DNA from 2 places in the Bacillus sp. TL12 genome. Region 1 is predicted to be linked to the other one. Evidence: riboswitches for the same ligand, from Rfam matches in the RefSeq annotation. Region 1 holds a riboswitch; the other holds the start of a gene.
What was found. Region 1 has a riboswitch for thiamine pyrophosphate ahead of thiT (energy-coupled thiamine transporter ThiT). Riboswitches for the same ligand answer to the same signal wherever they lie in the genome.
Positions count from the first base shown of each region.

Region 2: it holds a riboswitch for thiamine pyrophosphate, as region 1 does, so the genes downstream of both, tenA (thiaminase II) here and thiT (energy-coupled thiamine transporter ThiT) in region 1, are expected to answer to the same signal.

Region 1 covers NZ_JAJJBY010000002.1:51,060-57,108, reverse strand. Annotated here, with positions in the region: gene feoB (ferrous iron transport protein B) at 1-402, opposite strand, end outside; gene LOK41_RS02225 (FeoA family protein) at 399-626, opposite strand; TPP riboswitch at 1,064-1,165, shown strand; gene thiT (energy-coupled thiamine transporter ThiT) at 1,261-1,863, shown strand; gene LOK41_RS02215 (sensor histidine kinase) at 2,238-4,040, opposite strand; gene LOK41_RS02210 (response regulator transcription factor) at 4,037-4,726, opposite strand; gene LOK41_RS02205 (class D sortase) at 4,770-5,390, opposite strand; gene LOK41_RS02200 (LPXTG cell wall anchor domain-containing protein) at 5,485-5,979, opposite strand.
Region 2 covers NZ_JAJJBY010000007.1:4,004-10,052, forward strand. Annotated here, with positions in the region: gene LOK41_RS08585 (DUF3959 family protein) at 1-366, opposite strand, end outside; gene LOK41_RS08590 (macrolide 2'-phosphotransferase) at 741-1,661, opposite strand; gene LOK41_RS08595 (alpha/beta hydrolase) at 1,766-3,304, opposite strand; gene tenA (thiaminase II) at 3,611-4,300, opposite strand; TPP riboswitch at 4,479-4,585, opposite strand; gene LOK41_RS08605 (homoserine dehydrogenase) at 4,649-5,674, opposite strand; gene LOK41_RS08610 (esterase/lipase family protein) at 5,810-6,049, opposite strand, start outside.

The sequences.
Region 1 (6,049 bases):
TCCTAGTGTTTTTGATAATTTTTTTACATCAATAACAATCCCGCGCTGCTTCGCCACATCGATCATATTTAAACCAATAGAAACAGGCTTACCAAATTCCAGTAGTTGCATTGTTAAATGCATATTACGCTCAAATTGAGAAGAATCAACAATATTCAGCATATGTTGAAATTCTTCTTTTAATAGAAAGTTTGTAACGACACCTTCATCACGAGAGACAGGATTTAAATCATATACACCTGGTAAATCAATTAATGTTCCTTGCTTATTCTTTAACTTACCGACCTTTTTTTCTACCGTTACCCCGCTCCAGTTTCCCACGTATTCATAGGAACCAGTTAACGCATTAAATAATGATGTTTTTCCTGTGTTCGGATTCCCTAGCAATGCAACCTTATTCACGCTAATTCCACCTTTATCATTTTCGCGTCACAATGACGAATACTAATTAATTGCCCGCGGCATTCTAGTGTACATGGTCCCTTGAACATCGCTTTTTGTTTTACACGAAGTTCACTTCCTTCAGAAAGACCAAAAGCAGCTAATCTCCGCTTTAACAACTTATCTAACGCCTGTATATTTTTCACTAGTGCCTTTTCACCTATTTTGATGTCAACTAGACTCATAATCCCCCTCCTCAAAAGAGAATGATAATTATTTTCAGATGAATTATACCATCCCTACCAATCAAATACTATAGCCTTTTCCTTCATATTTACTAACATTTTGGGACAATTACATAGGAATAACTTTTTTGCACCATAACTCTCACCGCTCGCTAATGGCTAGACTCTCTCTTTCATCAAAAAAGAAAAGGGAGCCTCTTCTGCTATTTCCATTTCCCTACATACATATTACGGCTATGAAAATAAAAATAGACTTCCTCTCATTCCCTATTTCTGTCCTCATGCGGTATGGGCTCCAAAAAGGCACTGACCGCTTCTATCCATAGCTGGATTCTCTCTTCCCTCTAACAAGAAAAGTCTTTAATTTACGATTATCTAAACACCATTTGCCATTCTCATCCATTTCAATTACAATGAATCTAACAATCAAAGAATCTCGTTATCACAGGGGGAGCCTCGTTGCTGAGAGGGAATATAATATTCCGACCCTTAGAACCTGTTAGTTAATGCTAACGTAGGAATTGTGCAAACGCCGAAATACATCTACCTCATCATATTCTATTTACGTATTTCATATCTCCCTATGATACATTATTCTTTTTTTGTGCAACTTAGATTTAGGGGGAATGACAATATGCGTAACACCAATTTACAAGCGATGATTGAATCTGCAATCCTTGCAGCCTTTGCCTTGATCATCGATATTTTACCACTATCCATTAAACTTCCAACAGGCGGTTCTGTTTCATTTGCTATGATTCCTATTTTTATTATCGCTTACCGCTGGGGATTTAAAACAGCTTTCTTAGGCGGCTTGATTTGGGGACTATTACAAATTGTCGTTGGGGATGCTGTTATCGTTACACCAATTCAGACACTGATTGAATATTTTATTGCTTTTGCCTTCGTTGGTTTCGCCGGCTTATTTTATCAACCTATCCAACAAGCAATGGCAAATAATCAAGGTAAGAAAACAATGGCCTATATTATTGGTGCTACATTCATTGGTAGCTTAGCACGTTACTTCTGGCACTTTATCGCTGGTATTGTTTTCTGGGGACAATATGCACCAAAAGGGCAATCTGCTTTCCTATATTCATTGATTGTAAACGGTAGTACACTGCTTGCATCCTTCGCATTATGTACAGTATTACTACTGCTTTTATACACAACAGCTCCGCGCCTATTCAAAAGCGCAGATGTATATAATAGAAACACAAAAAAGAAGAGTGCCTAAATAGGTGCTCTTCTTTTTATAAACAACTCTCAATGTGTTATATCAATAATAAAAACAATAAATACACATAAAAATATAAATACCATTACACTTAGTAAATTGCTCTTCATGGATAATCTACTCCTTAAACAACTTCATCTTCTACCAAAATTATAAAGTGAAACTTTAATCAGTGGGGGTTTTCCTCATCCCCCACTAATTATTAGTTGAACCAATCGGGCCTTTACGGGCAGTTTATCTCCCACCTAACTTCTTTGCTCCCGCCGAATTTTGAGGTGGGAGTATTACTGCCCGTTAGTGCGGGATAAATGTTAAATATAAAGATAAAATAAAGATATTATCAAAATAAATTAAAAAAGCGTAGAATTTCTTTCCTACACTTTTTTTGGTAAATAGAAGTAAAATAACACACCATCGGCTGTATTCGTTACCCCATACTCTACTTCGTGAAGTTCTAAAATATTTTTAGAAATAGCAAGTCCGAGTCCCGTTCCACCTTTTGAGCGCTGGCGTGCTGTATCTACACGATAAAAGCGATCCCAAATTTTATCTAATTGTTCTTCTTCAATATGAGCACCTTTATTTTCTATACAAATCTTTATTCGATTTGACTCATCTATTGTAGAAATAATAATATTCTCGTTTTCCGGTGTATAACGGATTGCATTCGTTACAAAGTTGACTAGTACTTGTTCAATGCGATGTTGGTTTGCAACAACTTTGGCTGGAGATATGTATTTGTAAAAATGCAGTTGTTTTTTCTCTATTTCTAATGATAATTGTTCACATATATGCTCAATGACCTCATCAATATGAAAAGTATCCATCTGCATTTTATACGTACCAGATTCGAATTTAGCTAACTCTAGCATGTCCAAAATTAGCATGTCCATCTTATCCACTTCTTTTTCCATTGCCTGAAAGTAATACTCTTTCTTATGTTCAGCTACCCCATCTTTTAGAATCGAAATACAGCTTTTCATAATACTTAGCGGTGTTTTCAATTCATGTGAGACACCCGAAATAAATTCTTTTCTCGTATTTTCTAACTTTCTTTCTTTTTCAATATCTCGTTCTAATTGTTCAATATGTGTGTGCAATGTATTAGATAACCTATTAATATTTTGAGATAAATCTCCAATCTCATCTTTTGAAGTAATTGGAATTCTTTCTGTGAAATCTAGATTTGCAATTTTCTTGGTTGTGTCATTTATTCGTAATAGCGGTTTTGCAATTTGTTTTGAGTAATAAAAAGATGCCAACAAGGTGAGGACTAGTACAAATGCAATAATATATACATAATAATCCTTTACCATTTGTACTGCTTCATCCACAGGCTGTAAGGACGCCATGGCGAATATATATGTTAAAGAGCCATCCTTTTCTTTTATCGGTTTGATTAATAATTTATATTTTATATCATTTTTTTCATAGTCATTTATTCTTAAGGCATCATTGTTATCTTTATTTTCATTTAACAGTAAGTCTGCTTGAAATTCTTTTATACTCTCCAAGAACAAAGTGTTTTTATAAAGTGGATTCACTATCCCTTTACTATCAGGTAGTTGCACTTTTGTAACAGTTCCCCCAAAACCAGTACTAGGAACTTGAGCCGCACTTTTCTTTTCCTCTTTCACCTTAAGAACTATTTCATTTATTTTCTTATCTAATGGCTTGTTGGACCAACTTATACTACCCTTACTTAAATTTAATACAGCAGGAACAAATGTAGAATCTCTATCTATTCCATAAACCGAAATTTGCAATCCTGAAAAATTCGGCATTTTTTCATTTTCAACCTCTTCTATTCCCATAAGATAATAGAGAGGGATTGTAAGGTTTGTTTTTCCAAGTTCCTTCTGCCACAGCCGATCCAGCTTTACTTCTAAATAAAAATCGGTTGCATGTTTTAAATTCCCATCGCTATCTAATGCTGTAATCCATGTATTATTTTCTCTATAAAAATCTTGTTCCAGTTTCTGAATTGCTTCTGTGTTACCACCGCTATTCAAATAATCTCTCTCAAAGGTGCTTATATTTGTTTTAATATCACTAACTTTTCGGTTTGCATAATATTGTTTAAAAAATATCGTTTGTCCAATAAAAATCGTCGCTAAAATCAACATGCATAGTGCTGTTGTAAGAATAAATAATTTGAGTACAATTCCTTTTCTCATACATTCCCCTCAAATTTATAACCCATCCGAACAACAGTCGTAATGTGCTTTGCTTTATCTCCTAATTTATTTCGTAAATTACGGATATGACTATTCACTGTCCGGTCATCACCAGCAAATTCATAGCCCCAAATTCTTGAAATCAATTGCTCTCTTGTCAAAACAATTCCTTGATTTTGCATGAAATAGGTCAATATCTCAAACTCTGTATGCGTTAAATTAATGTCTATTCCTTCTACAGTAACAGCACGTGAGGGAAAGTGAACACAAATTCCATGGATAGATAATGTATCATCGTTATTACTCGAGGGTTTACTGATAACTTCTCTGCTCTCTAGTAATCGTTTTGCTCTCGCCAATAAAATAGGTGGACTATATGGTTTTGTTACATAATCATCTGCCCCTAGCTCAAATCCAAGTAATGTATCATCCTCATCTACACGTGCTGTTAGCATAATAATCGGAACTTGTGACGTTTTACGAATTCTCCTGCATACAGACCAGCCATCTAATTCTGGTAACATAATATCAAGGATAACTAAATGAACCTCATCTTCTTCAAACAAGGATAATGCTTCTTTTCCATCCCTTGCCTCAAGCACTTTATATTGTTCACTTAAAAAATAATCTTTCAAGATTTCACGTAGAATGTCTTCATCTTCAACAATTAAAATGGTTTGTGGCATATTCATTTCCCCCTCTTATTCTAAAATAGCTAAGGCTGTCATTTCATTTTGAATAAGTCGCAATTAACTTCGCTTCAATAATATATCGATCTGGTGCATCACCTATATAATCAAATGGATAACAAGTCGTGAGCGTTAAAGTCGGTTCTTCTTTTTTTACAATGACAGTTCGATCATCTGCATGCGTAATCCACATTTTTTGAATTTCATAAGTGTAGATCTTTTTATCATATTCTACAACGAGACTATCTTTTTCTTTTAGCTCTCCTAATTCTGTAAATACAGTATCACGATGTCCGCTCAGCACTGTATGGCCACGTTCAGACGGAACTGTAGTAATATCACTGACAAACATACCAACGCCTTTTTTTAACGTATTTTCATCAGTTCCCCAATGTACGGAAAATTTCTTCTTTATTTTCGGGATATTTAATGTAGCTACTTTCTCTCCTTCTTTATACTGCATTTGAGAAGAAGTCATTTGCGAATTCACAGGTGTTTCAATAATACTCTCCTTTTGTTGTACCTTTTCAAAGCTCTTTATCTCCTCTGTTGTTAAATCTCGCGCAGAACTTTTCCCTTTATACCATTCAAAGGAATAATAAGCCCCCATAAGAATACCAAGTATTATGAAAACTAGTCCAATCCGATTTAGAAATGTCACTTTTCATCCCTCCATGCAAAAAATGGTAGGGTTAACCTACCATTTTTAATATATGAAATTATCCTATTCTTTATAGGCTAATTAAAAATTCATTTTACGCTTTAATTTTACGGCGCGTAAACCCAAACAATGATCCTAATGCTACAAGGCACGCGCTTACTGCCATCATTGTTACGCTATTCGATGCTGTATTTGGTAGTTTTTCTCCTTTTGTAGCTTGTGTTACTGCCTCTTTTTTCGTTACCTCACTCTTTTGTTGCGCTTGGATTGCTGCTTCTTTTTTTGCCATATCACTTTTTTGTTGCGCTTGGATTGCTGCTTCTTTTTTCGCTATATCACTTTTTTGTTGCTCCTGAATTGCTACTTCTTTTTTCGCTATATCACTTTTTTGTTGCTCCTGAATTGCTGCTTCTTTTTTCGCTATATCACTTTTTTGTTGCTCCTGAATTGCTGCTTCTTTTTTTGCCATATCCTGCTGCACTTGTGTCACTTCTTCTTTCGTCATCGTGCCAGTAGAAGCACTGGCTACCGATGCATACCCCACTGATAAAAGTGCCATCGCACATATTGGTAAAAGTTTCTTTTTCATTTCATTTCTCTCCTTATATAATTTTTCACATCACATCGCATCGGATGTATTCATAGAATATATCTATGAT
Region 2 (6,049 bases), on a different contig from region 1:
TTGGGTTTGCTTAATATCCCATAATAAACCACCCCATAATGCAAGTAATCCTAAAGTAATTGCATAAGTACGAAATCGGAATAATAACGGAATAACCGCAATACATGCAGCGATTTTAGCATTTGCTAGTAACGAACTAGCTGTTGCGTATTGATTCCAAATCGCCAGCAAAAACGTAATAAATATAGTGTAAGCAAGCCAACTACATATTCGTGAATACATTCGTTTCGCATAGTAGCTTCCAAAACTGGTGAAAAACAACAGTCCTCCTAAATACAATGACAATTCAAGAGGAATTTGTTTCATAATACCTGCAATTGGAAATAGGAAGCTGAGTACCATTAAAAGCACATCAAGTCTCTTCATAACTCTCATCCCTTTCAGTTTTCTATCTTTCTTCTATATATCGAAGCAAATTTTGTTGTTTTTAACATATTCCTCACTTCCACCAAATTATAAATAACATTCCTAAAAATCATCTTAATCCTACTAGTACCAAAAAGTAAACAAAAAAACAAAGCTATAATTGACAATAGAGATCTAGATTTGTATAAAGAAATGACAAATCCCGCTATTTGTAAATTAGCGGGATCTTGAAATTATCTTGCTGTATATTTAACGTGCTTTCCCATCTTCAAATGTGTGATGGTCAAGAGCTCAACAACTTGAATATACCTCTTTCTTTGTTAATATGATTATACTTTCCCTTACAACGCAGCTACTTCACACAATGTGATTTACTATTTTTCACCTATCCCTAAAGCTCCACGTGCCATTTCCATATGTGCCTCTTCCTTTGTCTGTAGTGCAAATAATCCAATCATTACCGGATAAGCAGCACCAAGTTCAATAATATGTTCAAACATTCTCTGCCAAACTTTCCCTCCTGCTTTTTCATATTCATTTAATAGTACTTTCAAATTATCCTCTCCAAAGATTGTAAGATAGAGGGTGAAATCAGTAGCGGGATCTGTTACTTTCGCTTCTGTCCAATCTAGCAGGCCTGTTACTTTCGTATTTTCATCAACTAAAATATGTGGTGGATGTAGATCACCATGAACAAATGCAGAATGCTTCGGCCAATACGATTCATCCGCAAGCCATGTTTGCCAACGCTCCCATAGTTCATCTGACACACCAAATTTTGATTTTATTTGATGCATTCTATCTATTAACAATTGCTTTGCTTCAGCAGGTTGAAGAACTTCAATGCCATACTTAGTCGCCTCATTATAATCAATTGAATGCAAAGCAACGAGCGATTCTGCTAAAGATCGAACAAATGTTATAGAAGGTGGATTATTTTGAATATGCCACACATAATTTTGTATTTCTAAATCAATCACTGCTGCAGGGTTACCCTTTACTAATGGATAAGCAATTAATTCTGGTGTGTTGATTTTCCAATTTGGTACTGCAACAGGTACATATTTTTGAACAAGCTCAAGTATTTTCCCTTCTAATGCTCCTCTTTCAATGACGTCTGGTCTTCTTGGTTTCCGGAGAACCCATGAAACGCTCTTCTCATCATTAGCGAATACAACCTGAAAGTCCATTCCTGATTCATTTAATTCAGCGGTGTCTTTATTCAATTGCAAGCCATTTTTTTCAGCGATTTTTAAAATTTCTTCTATACTTTTCTGTTCATTTACACTTGTCATAGATAATCCCCCTCTTTAAAATTCTTCATATAAGTACAAAAAACACAGGCTAATTCCCCATGTTTTTTGTAAACGGAATTAGCTGCTCTCATAAATATACTGTACTATTTAAATTCGGCTCTCCCTTGCACCCAAGTGGCAATATCATTTATAACATACTCAGGAATATTGGCAGGACTATAGTATTCATCCGGTTTACTTAATTCCCCATCTCCTTCTGTAAAGAAGTGATTTAATTTTGGATATAGTCGATAATCAACGTTATTTCGCTCTTTTAATTGTTCTTTCCAAAGAGGAATTTCGATTTTTGATTGAACTTGATAGTCTCTTTCCCCTTGGATAATAAGAAGCGGTTTTTTTTGTTCTTTAGACATTTCAGCTGCTTTCATTTTACGGATAGAATCCCAAAATACTGGTGATCCTAAATAAAAATCTTTTGGAGGATTCTGACTAGAGAAGTTTGGATCATTTAATAATTCAAATTGCGCTTTGTAAAACTTATATTCTTCAGGTTTCATTGCTCCAATAGAAAAAAGATAGTCAAATTGATCTAAAACAACGTCCTGGATTGTACGAGCTGGTCCTCCCATTACAATTGCTCCAGCAATATTTTGATTTTGATCTTTTTCGATCATTTTCGGAACCATCATTCCACCTTGACTATGACCAAGGATATAAATTTGATTCTTGTCTACCATTGATTCATTTTGAAGAAAACGTGTGGCAAGAAGTGCATCGTCAGTTGTCTCTTTATCGACTGTATAAAAAGGGCTTAATTGTGTTTTTAAGCCATGTTCATACGTTCGTTTATTGTAACGAAGAACAGCAATACCTTTCGAGGCAAGACCTTCAGCTAAATCACGAAAAGGTTTTAAGGCAAACGCAGTTTCATCCCGATCGCTCGCTCCAGATCCTTGAACAAGAACAACCGCTGGGAAAGGACCCTTTCCCTTTGGAACAGACAATGTTCCTGGTAATGGAAACGCACCACTTCCGACTACTACTTCTTTTTCAATGAATGATTCAGGCTTACTATATGATGGACGTTCTGCAACAGGACTAAACGACATGCTAAATTGAAAATCATCTATTTTTCCAGATGGGTCTAACTTTATTAGTAATGGCACAGTAAATTGTTCAAAAACTAATCCAATTTCTACATTTGTATGAACGGAATTCGTCTCTTTTTGCTTTACCTCTCCAATTCCCATAAAAGAACCTGCTTGCAATTGTACTGGGAGTCCCTTCCAATAACTCTCCAACCATTTTTCAGATATTATCTTCTGTAAAGATCGAGAAGTTAAATCAAATGCAGATTTATAATTTTCAGCATGCATATCACGGATAAATGTAAGAGTAGTAGATATAACAGGGTTTTCATCATTAACATTGTCTGTTTCTTTTATATTTGTGTTTGTTTCCTTTAAAGTTGAAATAAATTGGTGGTTGAACGGATTATTATATGTATTGGGATAAAAACTTGTTTTCAATACGTCCGTATTCCGCCCCTCATACAAACTTGAAGAACTCACGAAATTTTTAGGTGAAATTACTTCCTCCGCATATGAAACAGAAGGAATACTTATCGTACAAATTGCACTAACGAGTAAAAGCTTATTCCCTATTCGTTTTCTTGTTTTCATATTTATTGACTCCTTTCAAAATTAAATCCTTTTCATACAACATTCCAAGCATTGTAAGGAAAATAAAAAATATCAAAGAGATTAATAAACTTCTTTACGCCCTTTATGTGATATCATAAACAAACTTCAATAAAAACTACCCTCTTCCTCCTTTTTATTATGTAATTTTTTAATAATATATAAGCATCTAATTAGTGAAGTTGATTTTTCTAAAACTAGAAATATTATTTTTGTACAAAAAAATGACTAAACTAAGTTAGTCATTTTCTATACTCATGTATGCATGATGAAAGACATAGCTTTTCATTATAAACTTACATCTTCTACTTGTTCTTCCACTGACCATTTTTCTAATGTGTAAGCCATCTCCCAAAACGAATATTCATATTGACTGCTAATTACAAAATGCTGTTGCATCCGCTTACGATCAGCTTCTGTTACTGTTTCAGCAATGGCATCTAATCTAGCAATTTGCTCCTCTACTAAAGTACGGAACCAGTCAGAACCATATGCTGAAATCCATTCTTGGTAAATTGGTTCTTCAGGTTTACATCCCTTGAGTCGCTCACCAATTTCATAATAAAGCCAATAGCACGGCAAAATCGCTGCGATAACATCCCCGATATGTCCCTCGTATGCAGCGCGATACATATGTGATGTATACGCATAAGCCGTCGGTGCAGGAATGAACGATTCTTTTTCTTCTTCCGTAATTCCTAGTTTTTTCGCAAAATTCTCATGCAGTGATAATTCAGCTTGATATGTATTTTGTGCATGGTGCGCCATGCGAGCCGTCGTTTCTAATTCAATCGCTTTTGCTGCTCCTAACGATTGGACTCTTGCAAAATGACTTAAATAATATGAATCTTGCAGAACGTAATAGCGAAAACTAGCTAAATCTAATGTTCCGTCCCCTAGTTTTGTCACAAATGGATGATTAAAACTTGCCTCCCAAATCGGATTAACTTCTTTACGTAATAACTGTGAAAATGACATTATAGACCCTCCAATAAACGTTTTAATAATAAAAAATGAAACAAGTTTCTTAACGAATCATTCGTTAACTACTAGACTACTAGGATCTACTTCAAATAGGTGTGTAAAATAAAAAAGCTTTCTTTACACACACGTAAAGAAAGCGGACTGGACATCATCAATATTGTAAAAATATCATCTTCTGTCACTTCCACTTCCCTACGCTGGTATTACCCAGATCAGGTCCTAAGGGTTTCAAAGGTATTCTTTAATCTCAGCCTATTAAAGGCCCCCCTAGTGGATAGATATATAACTATTTAACTTTGATACTTATCATAACATAATCCATATAACTGTCAAATATTTTCATCACACATCTTTTCGATACAAATTAATTAAATCTTTCAAAGCTGCCGCTGCTGCTCCTCTCGGGCTCGAAGCTCCCCCGGTAGAAGTAACTCTTCCCATAATATCAGTATGAAAAGTGATTCCTTTTTCCGTTCCATTTACATAAGCCAACGGATGTTCTTTCTCTATTTCACGCGGATATACTTCAAGTTTAAGATTTCCTAAATAATCTTTATATGCCGTCCCAATTAGTTTTAGAAATTTACCTTGTGCTTTTGCCTTCTCTATATCTTGTTTTGTAACACCCTCTATCCCTTTTACACTTACATAATCAAGAGAGTATTCTGACTGAAATAAACTGTTCGCTAACAATAATAGCTTACAGGCACTGTCCATACCACTTACATCTAATGATGGGTTCGTTTCAGCTATCCCTTTACGCTGCGCTTGATGCAATGCTTCCTGGAATGTTACATCTTCTTCATACATCTTTGTAATAATATAATTTGTTGTTCCATTTAAAATACCTTCTATACTTTCAATTTGACATCCCGCTAAACTAAATTGCCCAATATCTAATGTAGGAAGTGCAGCTGCAGTTGCCCCGCTATAACGAATACGTACGTTAGCTTGCGTTGCTTTTTGCTTTATTTCTTTCCATGCGCTAACAAGTGTACCTTTTGAAATAGCGACTATATCCATATGATTTCCAATCGCTGTTTCAATATATCTTCTTCCAGGTTCACCTGTTTGAAGATTAGTTGGTGTTGATTCTATTAATACATGACCAAAAGGCATTTTTTCACTTTTTTCAAGTGGATAGTTTTTGAGATATTTCTCCAATGCATCAGAACCCGTACCATAAGTTAATAATTCTTTAATATGTAAACCTTTGGCGCTAAAGAGATTGACTGTACTTCCAATAACTCCAGTAAGGACAAGTTCGATGCCGTACATCTCATTTACATATAAAGCTTTCTCAAATACTAATCTCACAAACTCTTTTCCAACAGTTCCATATCCAGATATTACTATATTAACTCTCATATTATCACCTCAAACTATTATACTATTTTGATATTAACCCCATTATACTCCGAAAATATGATGTGATTCACGAAAGAAAACTCCCTTAAATAAACTTGAGGGAGTTTTTATATCTTAATATAATTATGAATCCGGTTATTTCGGTAAGTTTGATAACTTGGCAGCGATCTCTCGATAAAAAGCATTAATATCAGAAAAACCTAAGGAATCCGAAACGCTTAACCCAACCATATCAAGGTGATCCCAGTTTTGTTTTGTCTCAATATGATTCCATTTTCCAAGCTCTGCTGTGCCATTATTATTTATAATCGTATCAGTTGATGGTCCTACCATCGAATTTGTATTTACCACACCATCATTTTGCCACCAGGATGA